Regions from separate parts of the Nonomuraea sp. NPDC059007 genome, predicted to be linked through region 1. Evidence: riboswitches for the same ligand, from Rfam matches in the RefSeq annotation. Region 1 holds a riboswitch; each other region holds the start of a gene.
What was found. A riboswitch is a leader RNA that binds a small molecule or an ion and turns the genes downstream of it on or off. The one in region 1 is predicted to bind thiamine pyrophosphate.

Region 2: it holds a riboswitch for thiamine pyrophosphate, as region 1 does, so the genes downstream of both, thiC (phosphomethylpyrimidine synthase ThiC) here and thiO (glycine oxidase ThiO) in region 1, are expected to answer to the same signal.
Region 3: it holds a riboswitch for thiamine pyrophosphate, as region 1 does, so the genes downstream of both, ACFWY5_RS12785 (purine-cytosine permease family protein) here and thiO (glycine oxidase ThiO) in region 1, are expected to answer to the same signal.

What each region holds. Positions count from the first base shown of each region.
Region 1 is NZ_JBHYJD010000005.1:20,266-25,364, forward strand. Features, by position in the region: gene thiE (thiamine phosphate synthase) at 1-254, opposite strand, end outside; gene ACFWY5_RS09425 (Rv2175c family DNA-binding protein) at 232-606, opposite strand; gene ACFWY5_RS09430 (NAD(P)/FAD-dependent oxidoreductase) at 637-1,791, opposite strand; TPP riboswitch at 1,850-1,966, shown strand; gene thiO (glycine oxidase ThiO) at 1,956-3,080, shown strand; gene thiS (sulfur carrier protein ThiS) at 3,133-3,333, shown strand; gene ACFWY5_RS09445 (thiazole synthase) at 3,326-4,081, shown strand; gene pknB (Stk1 family PASTA domain-containing Ser/Thr kinase) at 4,163-5,099, shown strand, end outside.
Region 2 is NZ_JBHYJD010000001.1:353,023-358,121, reverse strand. Features, by position in the region: gene ACFWY5_RS01570 (protein kinase) at 1-1,601, opposite strand, end outside; gene ACFWY5_RS01565 (GNAT family N-acetyltransferase) at 1,699-2,247, opposite strand; gene ACFWY5_RS01560 (shikimate kinase) at 2,257-2,742, opposite strand; gene ACFWY5_RS01555 (DUF6458 family protein) at 2,773-3,033, shown strand; TPP riboswitch at 3,075-3,187, shown strand; gene thiC (phosphomethylpyrimidine synthase ThiC) at 3,180-4,886, shown strand; gene ACFWY5_RS01545 (Coagulation factor 5/8 type domain-containing protein) at 4,944-5,099, shown strand, end outside.
Region 3 is NZ_JBHYJD010000006.1:322,401-327,499, forward strand. Features, by position in the region: gene ACFWY5_RS12785 (purine-cytosine permease family protein) at 1-1,142, opposite strand, end outside; TPP riboswitch at 1,135-1,249, opposite strand; gene ACFWY5_RS12790 (rhodanese-like domain-containing protein) at 1,326-1,649, shown strand; gene ACFWY5_RS12795 (DUF1203 domain-containing protein) at 1,712-2,191, shown strand; gene ACFWY5_RS12800 (Fpg/Nei family DNA glycosylase) at 2,184-3,062, opposite strand; gene ACFWY5_RS12805 (GPP34 family phosphoprotein) at 3,116-3,766, shown strand; gene ACFWY5_RS12810 (LCP family protein) at 3,996-5,099, opposite strand, start outside.

The sequences.
Region 1 (5,099 bases):
ACGTCTGGGCGGGCCGCGTAGGCGATGTCGGCCCGGTCGTTGACGGCGAGCAGTTTGCCGTGCCGGTCGCAGGCGTCGCGGAAGACCTCGAGCAGCGCGAGCTCTTCGCGCGCCTCGAGTCCCTTCTCCCGCAACTGGACGATGTCCACGCCGTTGGCCAGCACGGCGTCGAGGAAGTCGGCCAGGTCGCCGCGTCCTCGCCGCCCGTCGGTGCAGAGGTAGAGGCGGGCCTCAGAAACCGAGGGCCTGGGCACGCCGCTTGACCTCTGTGTGCCGACCGGCCTTGATCGCGTCAACGGGCGATCCTGGCAGTGAGTCATCTGGGGTGAAGAGCCAGCGCAGGGCTTCGGCTTCGTCGTAGCCGGCGTCCTGCAGCACGGTGAGCGTGCCTGGCAGGCCCTTCATCACTTCCTTTCCGTCGAGGAAGACCGCGGGCACTTGGGGCCCGCCGCTGCCTCGCCGTACGCCGAGGAGCTTGTGGTCTTTGAGGAGTTGCTTGGCCCGCCCGATCGTGAGATCCAGGCGCGCGGCCACTTCGGGGAGAGTGAGCCACTCGCTGACGAGCTGGTCGGTCTCCCGGTCGATCTGTGCAACAGAAAGCGTCACGAAACCACAACTACCACATGGAGTGCTTGCTCAAACAACACAATCTCGTAGGGTCACATCCGGATCTACCAGGCGTTCCACATCAAGACGGGCGCCAGCCTCGATGAGACGGCGGCCCTGGACGAGGTCGCGGGGCCGGTCGGCGGCCAGCACGGCGGTGATCCGATCTTCCGCGGTCAGCCACACCGCCGACCACTTCTCCCCCTCGCGGTACACGACCCGGCCGCCCGCGGGGTGATATCCGGCGTATTGCAGCATGTGGCCGAACTGCTCCGACCAGAAGTACGGCACCGGGTCGTAGACCGCCTTCTCGCCCAGCAGCGTGGCGGCGGCCACGTCGGGAGAGTTGAGCGCGGTGTCCCAGTGTTCGACGCGCATCCGGGTCTGGAACCGGCGCGACCACCAGCTGGCGCAGTCGCCGACGGCCACCACGCCGGGCAGGGAGGTACGCAGGTGCTCGTCGGTGACGACGCCGTTGTGCAGGTCGATGTCGGCGTCGGCGAGCCATTCGAGCACCGGGCGGGCTCCGATGCCGGAGACCACGACGTGCGCGGGCACGAACTCGCCGCCGACCAGCTCCACGCCGCCTTCGACGACCTCGCTGACCATCGTGTCGAGCCGCAGGTCGACGCCCTCGTACCAGGGCAGCGTGCGCGCGCCCATCTCGCCGATCGCGTGCGACAGCGGCGTGCCGGCCGCCTCGATCACGGTGACCACGCAGCCCGCCTTGCGCGCCGCGGTCGCCACCTCGGCGCCGATCCAGCCCGCGCCCACCACGGCCACCCGCGCGCCGGGCACCAGGGCGGCCCGCAGCACGTGGGCGTCGTCGAGCGTACGCAGCACCAGCTGGGGGCCCTCGCCCGGCAGCCGGATCGGCTCGGAACCCGTCGCGATCACCAGGCCGTCGTAGGGCAGCTCGCCCTCGGTGGTCTCCACCACGCCCTCACGCAGGCTCTTCGCGGCCACGCCCGGCCGGAAGTCGGCCCGCAGGGCGGCCAGGTCGGTGTCGACGAAGCTGTCGTCGCTCGTGCCCAGCAGCACCGCCTTCGACAGGGGTGGACGGTCGTAGGGCCGGTGCCGCTCCTCGCCGAGGAGAGTGATCCTTCCTTCGAACCCGCGCCCGCGCAGCGATTCGACGCTGCGTACTCCGGCCAGGCCGGCTCCCACCACCACCACGTGATCCACGGTTCCGACCATACCGGGGTCATTCGTGGGAGTGCCTGCCGAGGCCGTAGGCTGGGACCGTAAGACGCGCGGGAGTCCGGCCTTAACCGGACTGAGAGGAAGGCTTCATCGGGCCTTCGACCGCAAGACACCTGATCCGGATCATGCCGGCGTAGGGAGCGGACATGCACGTGATCGTGGGCGGCGGCGTCGTCGGGCTCAGCGTGGCCTGGCGCCTGGCCCGCTCAGGACGGCCCGTCACCGTCGTCGACCCCGCGCCCGCCTCGGGCGCCACCCACGCCGCGGCGGGGATGCTCGCGCCGGTGAGCGAGGTCACGTTCACCGAGGAGCCGTTGCTGCGCCTGGGCGCGGCCTCGCTGGCGCGCTGGCCCGCCTTCGCCGCCGAGCTGACCGCCGACGCGGGCCTCGGCCCCGGGGCGCTCGACTACCGCGCCGACGGCACGCTCGACGTGGCCTTCGGCGCCGACGACCTGGCCGTCCTGGAGGAGACCGCGGGCTTCATGGAGAAGCTGGGCCTGCGGGTCGAACGGCTCAGCGGGCGCGAGTGCCGCCGCCTGGAGCCCATGCTCGCGCCGTCGGTGCGCGGCGGCCTCCTGGCGCCCGGCGACGCCTGGGTGGACCCGCGCAGGGTCGCCGGCGCGCTGCTGGCCGCCTTGGAGCGCCTCGGGGTCCCGATCGTGCGGGCGCGGGTGCGCGAGCTGCTGCGCGGCGATGAGGGCGTCCAGGGTGTACGGCTGAGCCCGGGTGACTCCGGCGGCGAGCCGTACCCAGAGCCGGATCGGGAGGAGCTGCGCGCCGAGCGGGTGGTGCTGGCGGCGGGGGCGTGGAGCGGCGCGCTGGCCCCGGTGCCGGTGCGGCCGGTGAAGGGGCAGATCCTGCGCCTGCGCTCGCCGCGGCCGCTCCTGGGCAGGTGCGTGCGGGGCACGGTGCACGGGCTGCCCGTCTACCTGGTGCCGCGCGGCGACGGCGAGCTGGTCGTGGGGGCCACGCAGGAGGAGCTGGGGTTCGACACCCGGGTGACCGCGGGCGGGGTGTACGAGCTGCTGCGCGACGCCCGCGAGCTGGTGCCGGGGGTGACCGAGCTGGAGCTGGCGGAGGTGGTGGCGGGGCTGCGGCCCGGCACGCCGGACAACCTGCCGCTCATCGGGCCGGGTGCTGAGCCGGGGCTGCTGGTGGCCACCGGGCATCACCGGGGCGGGGTGCTGCTGGCCCCGCTCACGGCCGCCGTCCTCATGGGCGAGGAGCGCGAGCTGTCGTCCTTGTGCTCGCCCGCCCGGTTCACGCCCTAGGTCCACCGCCTCCAGAACCAACCCGAATTTTCATCCCGAAGGGGGATATTTCATGAATGTGACGATCAATGGGGCCGCGCATGAGGTGCCCCGCGGGACGACGGTGGCGCAGGCCGTACGGACGCTGACCGAAGCCACCAAGGGCGTCGCGGTGGCCGTGAACGACGAGGTGGTCACGCGCAGCTCGTGGGAGACCACGGCGCTGGCCGACCGCGACCGGGTCGAGGTGCTGACGGCGGTGCAGGGTGGATGAGCTGATCATCGGCGGGGAGAAGTTCGCCTCCCGCCTCATCATGGGCACCGGCGGCGCCCCCTCGCTGGAGGTGCTCGACCAGGCGCTGGCCGCCTCGGGCACCGAGCTGACCACGGTGGCGATGCGGCGGCTCGACCCGTCGGCGCCCGGTTCCGTGCTCGACGTGCTGCGCGAGCGCGGCATCAAGGTGCTGCCCAACACCGCGGGGTGCTTCACCGCGGGCGAGGCGGTCCTGACCGCCCGGCTGGCCCGCGAGGCGCTCGGCACCAACTGGGTCAAGCTCGAAGTCATCGCCGACGAGCGCACGCTGCTGCCCGACCCGATCGAGACGTTCGACGCGGCGGAGCGGCTGGTGGCCGACGGGTTCGTGGTGCTGCCCTACATCGGCGACGACCCCGCTCTGGCCCGCCGCCTGGAGCAGGCCGGATGCGCGGCGGTCATGCCGCTCGGCGCGCCCATCGGCTCCGGGCTCGGCATCCGCAACCCGCACAACATCGAGCTCATCGTCGAGGCCGCCTCCGTGCCGGTCATCCTGGACGCCGGGATCGGCACCGCCAGCGACGCCGCACTCGCCATGGAGCTGGGCTGTGACGCGGTGCTCCTGGCCACCGCGGTGACCAGGGCGCAGCGGCCCGAGCTCATGGCCGCGGCGATGAAGCAGGCCGTTCAGGCCGGCCTGATGGCGCGCCGGGCCGGGCGCATCCCCCGCCGCCGCTATGCTGAAGCGTCCTCGCCCATGCACCCTTAGTGACGACGGAGTGCCACGTAATGGCATCGGTTTCGGATGGTCAGGCCCCTCCAGTGGCAAAACGACCGTAAACTCGGCCACGTGGACACGACGACCGCGGACCCTCTCGTCGGGCGACTGCTCGACGGGCGCTATCGCATCGAGTCCCGGATCGCCCGGGGCGGGATGGCGACCGTCTACCTCGCGCTCGACGTCAGGCTCGACCGCACGGTAGCGCTGAAGGTCATGCACCGCTCGCTGGCCGAGGACCCCGCGTTCGTGCGCCGGTTCATCGGCGAGGCCAAGTCCGTGGCCAGCCTCTCCCATCCCAACGTCGTGCACGTCTTCGACCAGGGCACCGACGGCGACATCGTCTACCTGTCGATGGAGTACGTGCCGGGCAAGACGCTGCGCGACATCCTGCGCGAGCGGGTCAGGCTGCCCGCCCGCGAGGCCCTGGAGATCATGATCCCGGTGCTCGCCGCGCTCGGCGCCGCCCACCAGAGCGGGATGGTCCACCGCGACGTCAAGCCGGAGAACGTCCTGCTGACCGACGACGGCCGGGTCAAGGTCGTGGACTTCGGCCTGGCCCGCGCCATCGAGGCCACGAACCAGACCCGTACCGGCGTGATGATCGGCACGATCGGCTACATGTCGCCCGAGCAGGTGACGACCGGCGGCGCCGACGTGCGCAGTGACGTCTACGCCGCGGGGATCATGCTGTTCGAGCTGGTCACCGGGCAGCAGCCCTACGACGGCGAGACGCCCATGTCGGTGGCCTACCGGCACGTGCACGACAGCGTGCCGCCGCCGTCGTCGCTGGTGCATGAGACGCCGCCGCTCATCGACACGCTCGTCACCCACGCCACCGCCCGCGACCCGCAGGACCGGCCGGCCGACGCCACCGCGATGCTGGTCGCCGCCGTCGACGCCCACCGGATGCTGCCGAGGCAGAGCACCCCGCCGCACACCTCGCCCCACAGCGGGGCGCACGCCCGCATGTCGGGCCCGCAGCACGTGCCGCCGCCCAGCCACACGC
Region 2 (5,099 bases), on a different contig from region 1:
TGGGCCAGCGAATGCTGCAGCGCGGTCCTGGCCTCGAAGACCGGCGACAGGCTCCAGGCCGCCACGCTCAGCCGCATCGCCGCCCGCGGGTCCGTCGCGCGCATCGCCTCCGCCCTGGCCGCCACCGCCCGCGCGTTGGCCTGCGCGAGCTGCTCGCTGAGGTCCTGGCTCTGCCGTACGGCCAGCACCGACGCCGAGACGGCGACCGCCAGCAGCGCCGCCATCGCGGCCAGGGCCAGCCCGCGCCGGCGCCCGCGCCGCCTGGCCTGCGCGGCGCTGCGGTCGAGGAAGTCGCGTTCGAGGGCGTTGAGGTCCAGGTGGCGGCGGGTGGTGGCGGCCCAGCCGAGCGCGGTGTCCAGGGCGCTGCCGTGGTAGAGGTCGGCGGCGCGGCGGCGGTGGGCCTGCCAGTGGAGGGCGGCGCCGCGCAGCCTGCCGTGCACGGCCAGGCCGTCGCGGTCGTCGGCCACCCAGGAGCGCAGCCTGGGCCAGGCGTGGTAGAGCGCGGCGCTGGCCGGGGCGACCAGGTCGTCGGAGACGGCCACGAGCCTGCCGGTCTCGGTGTCCTCGGGGGCGACCTTGAGGCTGCGCCGTACCAGGAGACCGGCCTCCGCGAAGTGGGCCAGCACGCCGAGGTCCTCGGCCTCGTCGCGCGGGATGCGGCGGAGCGTCTCGCCGTCGAGCATCCGCAGCAGCAGGCCGGGCACGGCGCGCTGCTGCTCGGGGGTGAGCGCGGCGTAGACCTCCTCGGCGACCTCGCCCAGCGGCCGCTCGCCGCCGAGGCCGTCCGGCGGCTTGACCTCGGCCGCCAGCTCCGCGCCGGCGCTCGGCTCCGCGCTGCCCAGCAGCCCGAGCAGCAGTTCGGGGGCGGTCGGGCGCGCGGCGGGGTCCTTGGCCAGCGCGCGGGCGACCAGCGAGCGCAGCGGCTCGGCCACGTCGCCGGGGTCGGGGTCGACCGTGAGCACCCGGTGCATGACGCCGCCGAGGCTCTCGGCCTGGAACGGGTCCTCGCCGGTGGCGGCGAACAGCACCACCCCGCCCCAGGCGAACACGTCGGCGGGCGGCCCGGCGCGGCGGCCGGTGAAGACCTCGGGCGCCATGTAGGTGGGGGTGCCGCCGATGAAGCTCGTGCTCGCCCCGTCGGTGGTACGCGCGACGCCGAAGTCGATCACCCGCGGCCCGTCCGGACCGAGCAGCACGTTCTCCGGCTTGAGGTCGCGGTGCACCACGCCCGAGCTGTGGACGGCGGCCAGCGCGGTGGCCAGCGCGACGGCCAGCCTGAGCAGGGAGTCGCCGGAGTAGGGGCCGTGGCGTTCGAGCGCCTGGCGCAGGTTGGGGCCCTCGACGAACTCACTGACGATGTACGGCCGCTCGGCGTCCAGCCTGGCCTCGACCACGCGGGCGGTGCAGAAGGAGGCCACCCGGCCGGTCGCCGCCGCCTCCTTGGCCAGTTGCCCGCTCAGCCCGCCGTGCAGGACCTTCACCGCGAAGCGGCGGCCCTCGGCGTCGTAGGCGTCGTAGACGACGCCCTGGCCGCCCGCGCCGAGCCGGCCGGCCAGCCAGTAGCCGCCAAGCCGTTCGGGGTCACCGGGCACCAAGCGCATCGTCACTGCCCCTTAGATGCGCACAACGCGGAATTGGTTGGCAGCGGCAACGCCACAGGTCCCTCGCGCGCCTCGAGGGACCCGTGCGTCATGATCATTATGACAGGGGTTTCCACTCCGTCCGCAGCACGGACATCGTCACCGAGTCGTACCACTGTCCCTCCCACAGCAGCGCGTCACGCTGCACGCCCTCCCGCACGAAGCCGACCTTCTCGTAGACGTGCTTGGCGCGGTCGTTGAAATCGTATACGCCCAGCTCGATGCGGTGCAGAGGGGTCGTGGCGAAGGCGTGGCCGAGCACCAGGCGGATGGCCTCGGTGCCGTAACCCTTGCCGAACGCCCGCGCGCCGACCAGCGCGATGCGCAGGTTGCACGACAGGTTGTCCTTGTCGAGCTCGTTGAGCACGACCTCGCCGACGTACCCGTCCGCGGCCATGATGGCCAGGTCGAGCCGGTCCTCGTGGTCGCGTCGCGTGGTGTACCACTCCAGGGCCGCCTTGGGGGAGATCCCGTCGTGGGTGTGGGAGCCCGTGAGCCGGGCGACCTCGGGGTCGTCGCACAGCTCGATCAGGCCCTCGACGTGCTCGGGCCCGACGGGTACGAGGGTCACCCGGTCACCGGCGAGGGTGGGTTTGTTCGCGAACATTTCCCTAATTTATAGAGCCTCGTAAATGGTTGTCGCCGTGTTTTCCGGGGTGGCCGTGGAGACGTCGAGCCGCAGGTCGGCGAGCTGCAGGAAGTACGGCCCGCGCCGCGCCCGCATGGCGGAGGGCGAGAACTCCGGGCGGTGGTCGGACGAGCGCATCCGCTGGGCCAGGATCTCGTCGGGGGCGTCCAGCCAGACCACGAAGGCCGCGCGCAGCGCCTCGCGTACCCGCGGGTCCTCCACGGTGCTGGCCGCCGCCGCGATCACCTGGGGCGGCTCGGTCAGCGCGTGGAGCACGTGCTCGGCCTCCCTCCGGTGCAGCACGTCCGCGCCCTCCGCCTTCGCGATCTCGGCGGCGCTGGCGCCGTAGCGTCCGCGCAGGTACGGGTCGCTGTCGCTGAGCGGCACGCCCAGCTCGCGGGCCAGCAGTTTGCCGACGGTCGTCTTGCCCGAGCCCATGAGCCCGATCACGACGACAGGTTTGTTCTTCGACATGGGGATAGGTGTTTCCTCTGGAGGTGCATTATGACAATCGCCGGAGGCATCATCCTCATCATGCTCGGCGCGATCCTGACCTGGGCGGTCGAGTTCGACCTCGCCGGTCTTGACATCAATGTGATCGGCGTCGTCCTCATGATCGGTGGTCTGGCCGGGTTGCTGTTCGGTCTGTACCGGATGCACGTTACCCGCAGGGTGATCGAGGAGCCGATCTACGAGGACCCGCACGCGCGCCGTACGACGACGGTCTACGAGGAGAGGCGGCGGATCGACGAGCCGCCGCTGTAAAGGGTCTTGTGCGTACCCCGGGTCGCCGGGGTACGGTGGCGCGGTCCGAACGCGGGAGCCCGGTGCAACGGGCTGAGAGGACGGCTGGAGCAGCCGCCGACCGCCAGAACCTGATCCGGGTAATGCCGGCGAAGGGAGTTTGCGCGATGAGTGACGCGCGCTTTTCCAAGATCCATCTCGGTGATCTGCGGGTCCCCATGCGGCGGGTGCACCTGTCGAACGGGACGTCGGTGGAGCTGTACGACACCTCCGGGCCGGACAACCCCGACATCACGCGGGGCCTGCCGCGGTCGCGGGAGGTGTGGGTGCTCGAACGCGGCGACGTCGCCCGCTACGGCGGCCGCCAGGTGCGGCCCATCGACGACGGCTTCAAGGAGCAGCAGGCCTGGGCCCGCGCGAACACCGAGGTCTTCCCCGGCGACGGGCGCAAGCCGCTGCGGGCCACCGGGGCGCCGGTGACCCAGCTCGCCTACGCGCGGCGGGGCGTGGTCACCAAGGAGATGGAGTTCGTCGCGGTCAGGGAAGGAGTGAGCGGCGAGTTCGTGCGCAAGGAGGTGGCGGCCGGTCGGGCGATCATCCCGGCCAACGTCAACCATCCGGAGAGCGAGCCGATGGTCATCGGCCGCAACTTCCACGTGAAGATCAACGCCAACATCGGCAACTCCGCGGTCGCCTCCTCGATCTCCGAGGAGGTGGAGAAGATGACCTGGGCCACCCGGTGGGGCGCCGACACCGTGATGGACCTGTCCACCGGCCGCAACATTCACACCACCCGCGAGTGGATCATCAGGAACGCGCCGGTGCCGATCGGGACCGTCCCGATCTACCAGGCGCTGGAGAAGGTCGGCGGCGTGGCGGCCGACCTGTCGTGGGAGGTCTACCGGGACACGCTGGTCGAGCAGTGCGAGCAGGGCGTCGACTACATGACCGTGCACGCGGGGGTACGGCTGGCGTACGTGCCGCTGACCGCGCGGCGCAAGACCGGCATCGTCTCGCGCGGCGGCTCGATCATGGCGGCGTGGTGCCTGGCCCACCACCGGGAGAGCTTCCTCTACGAGCACTTCGAGGAGATGTGCGAGCTGCTGGCGAGCTACGACGTGGCCTTCTCGCTCGGGGACGGCCTGCGGCCCGGCTCGATCGCCGACGCCAACGACGAGGCGCAGTTCGCTGAGCTGCGCACGCTGGGCGAGCTGACGAAGATCGCCCGCGCGCACGACGTGCAGGTCATGATCGAGGGGCCCGGCCACGTGCCCATGCACAAGATCAAGGAGAACGTGGACCTGCAGCGCGAGATCTGCGACGACGCCCCGTTCTACACGCTGGGCCCGCTGGTGACCGACGTCGCGCCGGGCTACGACCACATCACCTCGGGCATCGGCGCCGCGATGATCGGCTGGTACGGCACCGCCATGCTCTGCTACGTCACCCCCAAGGAGCATCTGGGCCTGCCGGACAAGGACGATGTCAAGACCGGCGTCATCACCTACAAGATCGCGGCCCATGCCGCCGACCTCGCCAAGGGGCACCCCCGGGCGCAGGAGTGGGACGACGCGCTGTCGGACGCCCGCTTCGAGTTCCGCTGGGAGGACCAGTTCAACCTGTCGCTGGACCCGGTGACGGCCCGGTCGTTCCACGACGCGACGCTCCCGGCCGAGCCCGCCAAGACCGCGCATTTCTGCAGTATGTGCGGGCCGAAGTTCTGTTCGATGAAGATCACCCACGATGTCCGGAAATATGCGGAGGAACATGGATTGACGGACTCCGCGGCCATTCAGGCGGGCATGGCGGAGAAGGCGGTGGAGTTCACTGAGAGGGGTGGCGAGGTCTATCTGGATCCGGCGGACCCAAAATAGCGAGTAGGACTCACATTGGGTCTTGACTGGCGTCTGTAAGGAGCCCACGCTGAGGGCGTGATCAGCCGCATACTCGCCGTCCTGGTCGCCATCGCCCTGCTCGCGTTACCCGCCCCCGCGTCATCCCGCAGCGAGCAGCCCGTGAGCGGCTTCATCGACGCGCACAGCCATCTGATGTCCTACGAAGCGTTCGGCGGCAAGCTGCTCTGCGGC
Region 3 (5,099 bases), on a different contig from region 1:
GCGTTCTCCGCGGTGTTCCACCGGGTGCCGCCGCCCAGCAGGAAGTAGTCGACCGCGAGCACCGCGAACATCGGCACGAAGACCGCGCCGATCACCCCGAGGAAGGCGCCGTAGGAGGTGACGTCGACGGCCAGCGCGATCGCGACCGTCAGCACGCCGATGGCGGTGGAGAAGATCCGCCGGTCCACCCTCGGCATGAGGTTCTGCAGGGAGACGGTCGTGGAGTACACGTTCGCGAACGACTGGTCGGTCTCGCGCAGCACCAGGATGGCGAAGAACAGCGCGCCCAGCGGCGCCGCCACGAACGGCGCGAACACCGCGGTGGAGTCGGCCGCGACCGCCGAGGCCCCGGCCAGCGCGACCGCGTAGACGCCCAGGCCCAGGCAGGCGATCTGGGCCAGCGTGTAGCCGCCCACGACGCCGGTGAAGGCGGCCCTGCTGGAGCGCGAGTGCCGCGCGAAGTCGGCGGCCAGCGGCACCCACGAGATCGACAGCGCGATCACGTAGTCGACGGCCGGGGCGAACGCGGTCCAGTCGCCACCGGTCTGGGGCGGCGCCTTGCCCAGGAAGTCCACGGCGAACCAGACCATCGCGATGATCACGCCGATCGTGACGTACCTGCGCAGCAGCCTGATCGCGCCCAGCGGCCAGATCGTCAGCGCCGTGGTGATCGCTCCGGCGACCAGCACCCAGACGGCGTACGGCACCGCCGTACCGAAGATGGCCATCGCGCCGTTGGAGATGACCCAGAGCTCGAACGCGCCCCAGCCGATCATCTGGACGATGTTGAGCACGGTCGGGATGTAGGACAGCTTGGCGCCGAACAGCCCGCGCAGCAGGACCATCGCCGGTTTGCCCGTCTGGGTGCCGGGGATGGCCGACAGGCCCACCATGGCGGTGCCGATCAGGCTGCCGACCGCGGTGGCGGTGAGCGCCGCCGCCAGGCTCAGCGGCGCGTCGCCGAGGGGGTTGAGCAGCAGCAGCGCGCCGGAGAAGCCCAGCAGGCTGACCGCGAGGTTGGCCCACAGCGCGCCCTGGTCGAGCACGCCGAGGGTTTTCGGCGTGGCCCCGTCCAGGGTCAGGGCCACCTCCGAGTGGTGGGGGTCATCAGAGTGGTGTGATCCATCGACGACACGCGTCATCGTGAACGCTCCCTACGCCGGCATTACCCGGTCAGGTTCATGCGGTCGGCAATGCGTGGGGATTGCCCTCTCAGCCCGGCCGTGCCCGAGCTCCCGCGCTTATGTAAGTTTCAGGCGGATTATGCCATTCGCCCGGCAGGTGGCAAGACACCGGGCGGTCCTGAGGCCTGGGAGAATGGGTACATGACGGTTCCCGAGATCGAGGCCAAGGACGTGCCCGCGGGCGCGTACCTGCTGGACGTGCGTGAGCAGGGCGAGTGGGTGGCGGGGCACGCGCCCGACGCCGTGCACATCCCCATGGGCGAGCTGCAGTCCCGTCTCGACGAGGTGCCCGCCGGGCAGCCCGTGTACGTGGTGTGCCGGGTGGGCGGTCGTTCGGCGCACGCGGCGGCCTGGCTCAACCATGTCGGCCGCGAGGCGGTCAACGTGGGCGGCGGCATGCAGTCGTGGGAGGCGGCCATGCGGCCGATGGTGAGCGAGAGCGGCCAGGAGCCGTTCGTGGCCTGACCCCCGAATGCCAGGTCCGACCGCCGCCAGCATCGGGAGGGCGGCCGGGAGAGCATCGGAGCATGGGATACGAGATCAGCGCCATCGACCCGGTGATCGTGCGCGAGCTGCTCCGGGCGGACGACGCGGGCCGGGCGCCCCGCTTCAGCATCGACGAGGAGGGCGGCGCGCCGCTGCGGTGCTGCCTGCGCAAGGCGGCGGCGGGCGAGCGGATCGCCCTGGTGTCGTACGCGCCGCTGCGCCGCTGGGCCGCCGAGACCGGCGCCGACCCCGGGCCCTATGACGAGCTGGGGCCCATTTTCGTCCACGCCGAGCCGTGCGAGGGACCCGGCACGACCGCTTGGCCCGCCGCCCACACCGCCCAGCGGGTCCTGCGTGCCTACACCGCCGACGGGCGCATCCACGGCGGCCGTCTCCTGCCCGAGGGCGCCGACCCCGAGGTGGCGCTCAAGGAGGTGTTCTCCGATCCCGAGGTGGCGTTGGTGCACGTTCGGGCGGTCGAGTACGGCTGCTTCCAGTTCGCCGCCCACCGGGCTACTTGAGCAGGCGCGACAGACGGCGGTCGGCGAGCGGCTTGCCGCCCGTCTGGCAGGTCGGGCAGTACTGCAGCGAGGAGTCGGCGAACGAGACCTCCCTGATGGTGTCGCCGCACACGTCGCAGGGCTGCCCGGCCCGGTTGTGCACGCGCAGGCCCGACTTCTTCTCCGCCTTCAGGTCCTTGGCCGCCACCCCGTGCGCCCGCTCGACCGCCTCGCGCAGCGTGGCGACGATCGCCTCGTGCAGATCGGCCACCTGCGCGTCGGTCAGCGAGGCCGCGATCTTGAACGGGGACATCTTGGCCGCGTGCAGCACCTCGTCGGAGTAGGCGTTGCCGATGCCCGCGATCACCTTCTGGTCGCGCAGAAGACCTTTGATCTGGGTACGGTTGCCACCCACGATCCCCTTCAGCACGTCCACGGTGAAGGTGTCGGCCAGCGGGTCGGGGCCGAGCGAAGCGATACCCGGCACTTCATCCGGATTTTTCGTGACATAGACGGCCAGGCGCTTCTGCGTGCCCGCCTCCGTCAGCTCGAACCCGGGGGCCAGGCCCTCGTCGTCGGGCGCCAGCCGTACCCGGACCGCCAGCGGGCCCTTGCCCGGACGGACCGGCTTCGCGCCCGAGAGGTCGTCCTTCCAGCGCAGCCACCCGGCGCGCGCCAGATGGATGATCAGGTGCAGACCGTCACAGTCGAGGTCGAGGAACTTGCCGTGCCGCGCCACGCCGGTCACGGTGAGCCCGCCGAGCGCGCTGACAGGCGGATCGAAAGTCTTGAGCGCCTGGAAGGCGACCACGTCGACGGCCAGGATCGTCCGGCCCACAGCCCGCTCACGCAGGAAATCGGTGAGCGACGCCACTTCTGGAAGTTCGGGCATGCATCCAGATTATGGTCCACAGGCTGTGGAAAACACGGCGCTAGGGTCAAGGTATGAACGTGACGATCGCCGAAGAAGTCCTCCTTCTCGCCCACAGCGAAGAAGAGGGCAAGCAGCTCATCCCCGGCACCCAGCTGGACACCGCGCTGGGCGGCGCCATCCTCGCCGAGCTGGCGATCAACGACCGGCTGGAACTCTCGGACAAGAAGGTGTCCGTCAAGAACGCCGCCCCGCTCGGCGACCCCGAACTCGACGCCGTCCTCGCCCGCATGGCCGAGGACGGCAAGGCCCGCCGCCCGGTGTGGTGGGTGCAGAAGCTGTACTCCGGCAAACTCCGCAAGCGTCTTCTGGAACGGCTGGCCGCCGCCGAAGTCCTGAGCGAGGAGCGGGCCAAGGTGCTCGGCCTGTTCCCCACGTCCCGCTGGCCCGAGGTGGACGGACGGGTCGAGGCCGAGATCCGCGCCCGGGTCGCCGCCGTGCTGGGCGGCGCCGAACCCGACGCGCGCACCGCCGTCCTGATCGCGGTCCTGCACGCCGCCAACGTGGACCGCAAGGCTTTCCCGGGGGCCGACAGGAAGCGGGTCAAGGAGATCGCCGAGGGACAGTGGGCGGGCGACGCGGTGGCCAAGACCATCGCCGCCATCAACTCGGTCATCTTGATCACGGCCACCACGGCCGCGATAACCGCCACCACAACAACCTGACCCAACCCACCCGCCCAGACCTCATGCGCCAGGAGACCCACCGGGATCCGGAAGCCCCAATCAGGGCAGGGTGTCCTGCCGAGCCGCGTGCCCACGGTGCGGTCGTTGCGGCGGGCCGCCCGCGCGCCCTGCCTGCCGTGTCCCTGGACGGAGGGCCAGGGGCTACGGCGGGTGGGGTGGGGGCGGCGGAGCCGTAACGGATAAGCGCGCCCTTTAGAGAGAAGTACGGTCAGTTGGCGTCGAGGATGTCCTTGGGGACGGGCTTGTCGGCCTTGAGGGCGTTGAAGAGGGCCAGCGCCTTCTGGGTGTCCCACTTGACGGCCGTGCCGCCGCCGGCGATCTCGTTGCCGCCGAACGGCACCACCGTGGTCACCGGGCTGTCGCCCATCGCCAGCCCCAGCGACAACATGTCGAACGCCCCCGTCGAGCCGTCCACCACGACCGCGTCCGTCGCGCTGGCCGCCAGCGGGATCGAGGTGAACGGGTTGATCAGCACCCCGGGGCTCGCGGCCTTCTTCACCACCGCGCCCAGGAACTGCCGCTGCCTCTTGGTCCGCTCGAAGTCCGGCAGCGCGCCGCCCTTGCGGGTGCGGACGTAGCCGAGCGCCTCGCCGCCGGTCAGCTCCTGCTTGCCCTTCTTGAGGTTGAGCCCGGCCTTGGGGTCGTTGATGTCGGCCCGCACGTTGATCTCGACACCGCCGATGGCGTCCACGATGTCCACGAACCCGGCGAAGCCGATCTCCATGTAGTTGTCGATGCGCAGGCCGGTGACGTTCTCGAGGGTTCTGACGAGCAGCTTCGGCCCGCCGATGGTGTAGGCGGCGTTGAGCTTGTTGCGGCCCTTGCCGGGGATGGTGACCGCCGAGTCGCGCGGCAGGCTCACCAGCGTCGCCTTGTCGCTGCCCTCGGGGACGTGCAGCAGCATCATGGAGTCGGTGCGCTGCCCGGCGGCGCGGCCGGTGGCGAGCTTCTTGCGCTGGGCGGCGGACAGGCCCTTGCGGCTGTCGGAGCCGACCAGCAGCCAGTTGGTGCCGGGGGTGTCGGCGGGACGGCCCTCGTAGTCGTCGAGTACGCCCGGAATGCCGGTGAGCCGGGAATTGACCCAGAAGAACATGCCGATGGCCGCCACCAGCAGCAACACCAGCAGGCCCGCCACGCTCAGCGCGATGATCTTGCCGATGGGGCGGCGCCGCCCGGTGCGGGGCGGCTTGGCCGGTGGACGGTTGAACGGTCCGCCACCGCCCTGATGGACGGCCGTGGGCGGCACCTCGCCCCCGCCGCCGCCGCGTCCCTTCAGCGGCTTCACCGGGCTGTTGCCGGGGCGCTCGCGGCC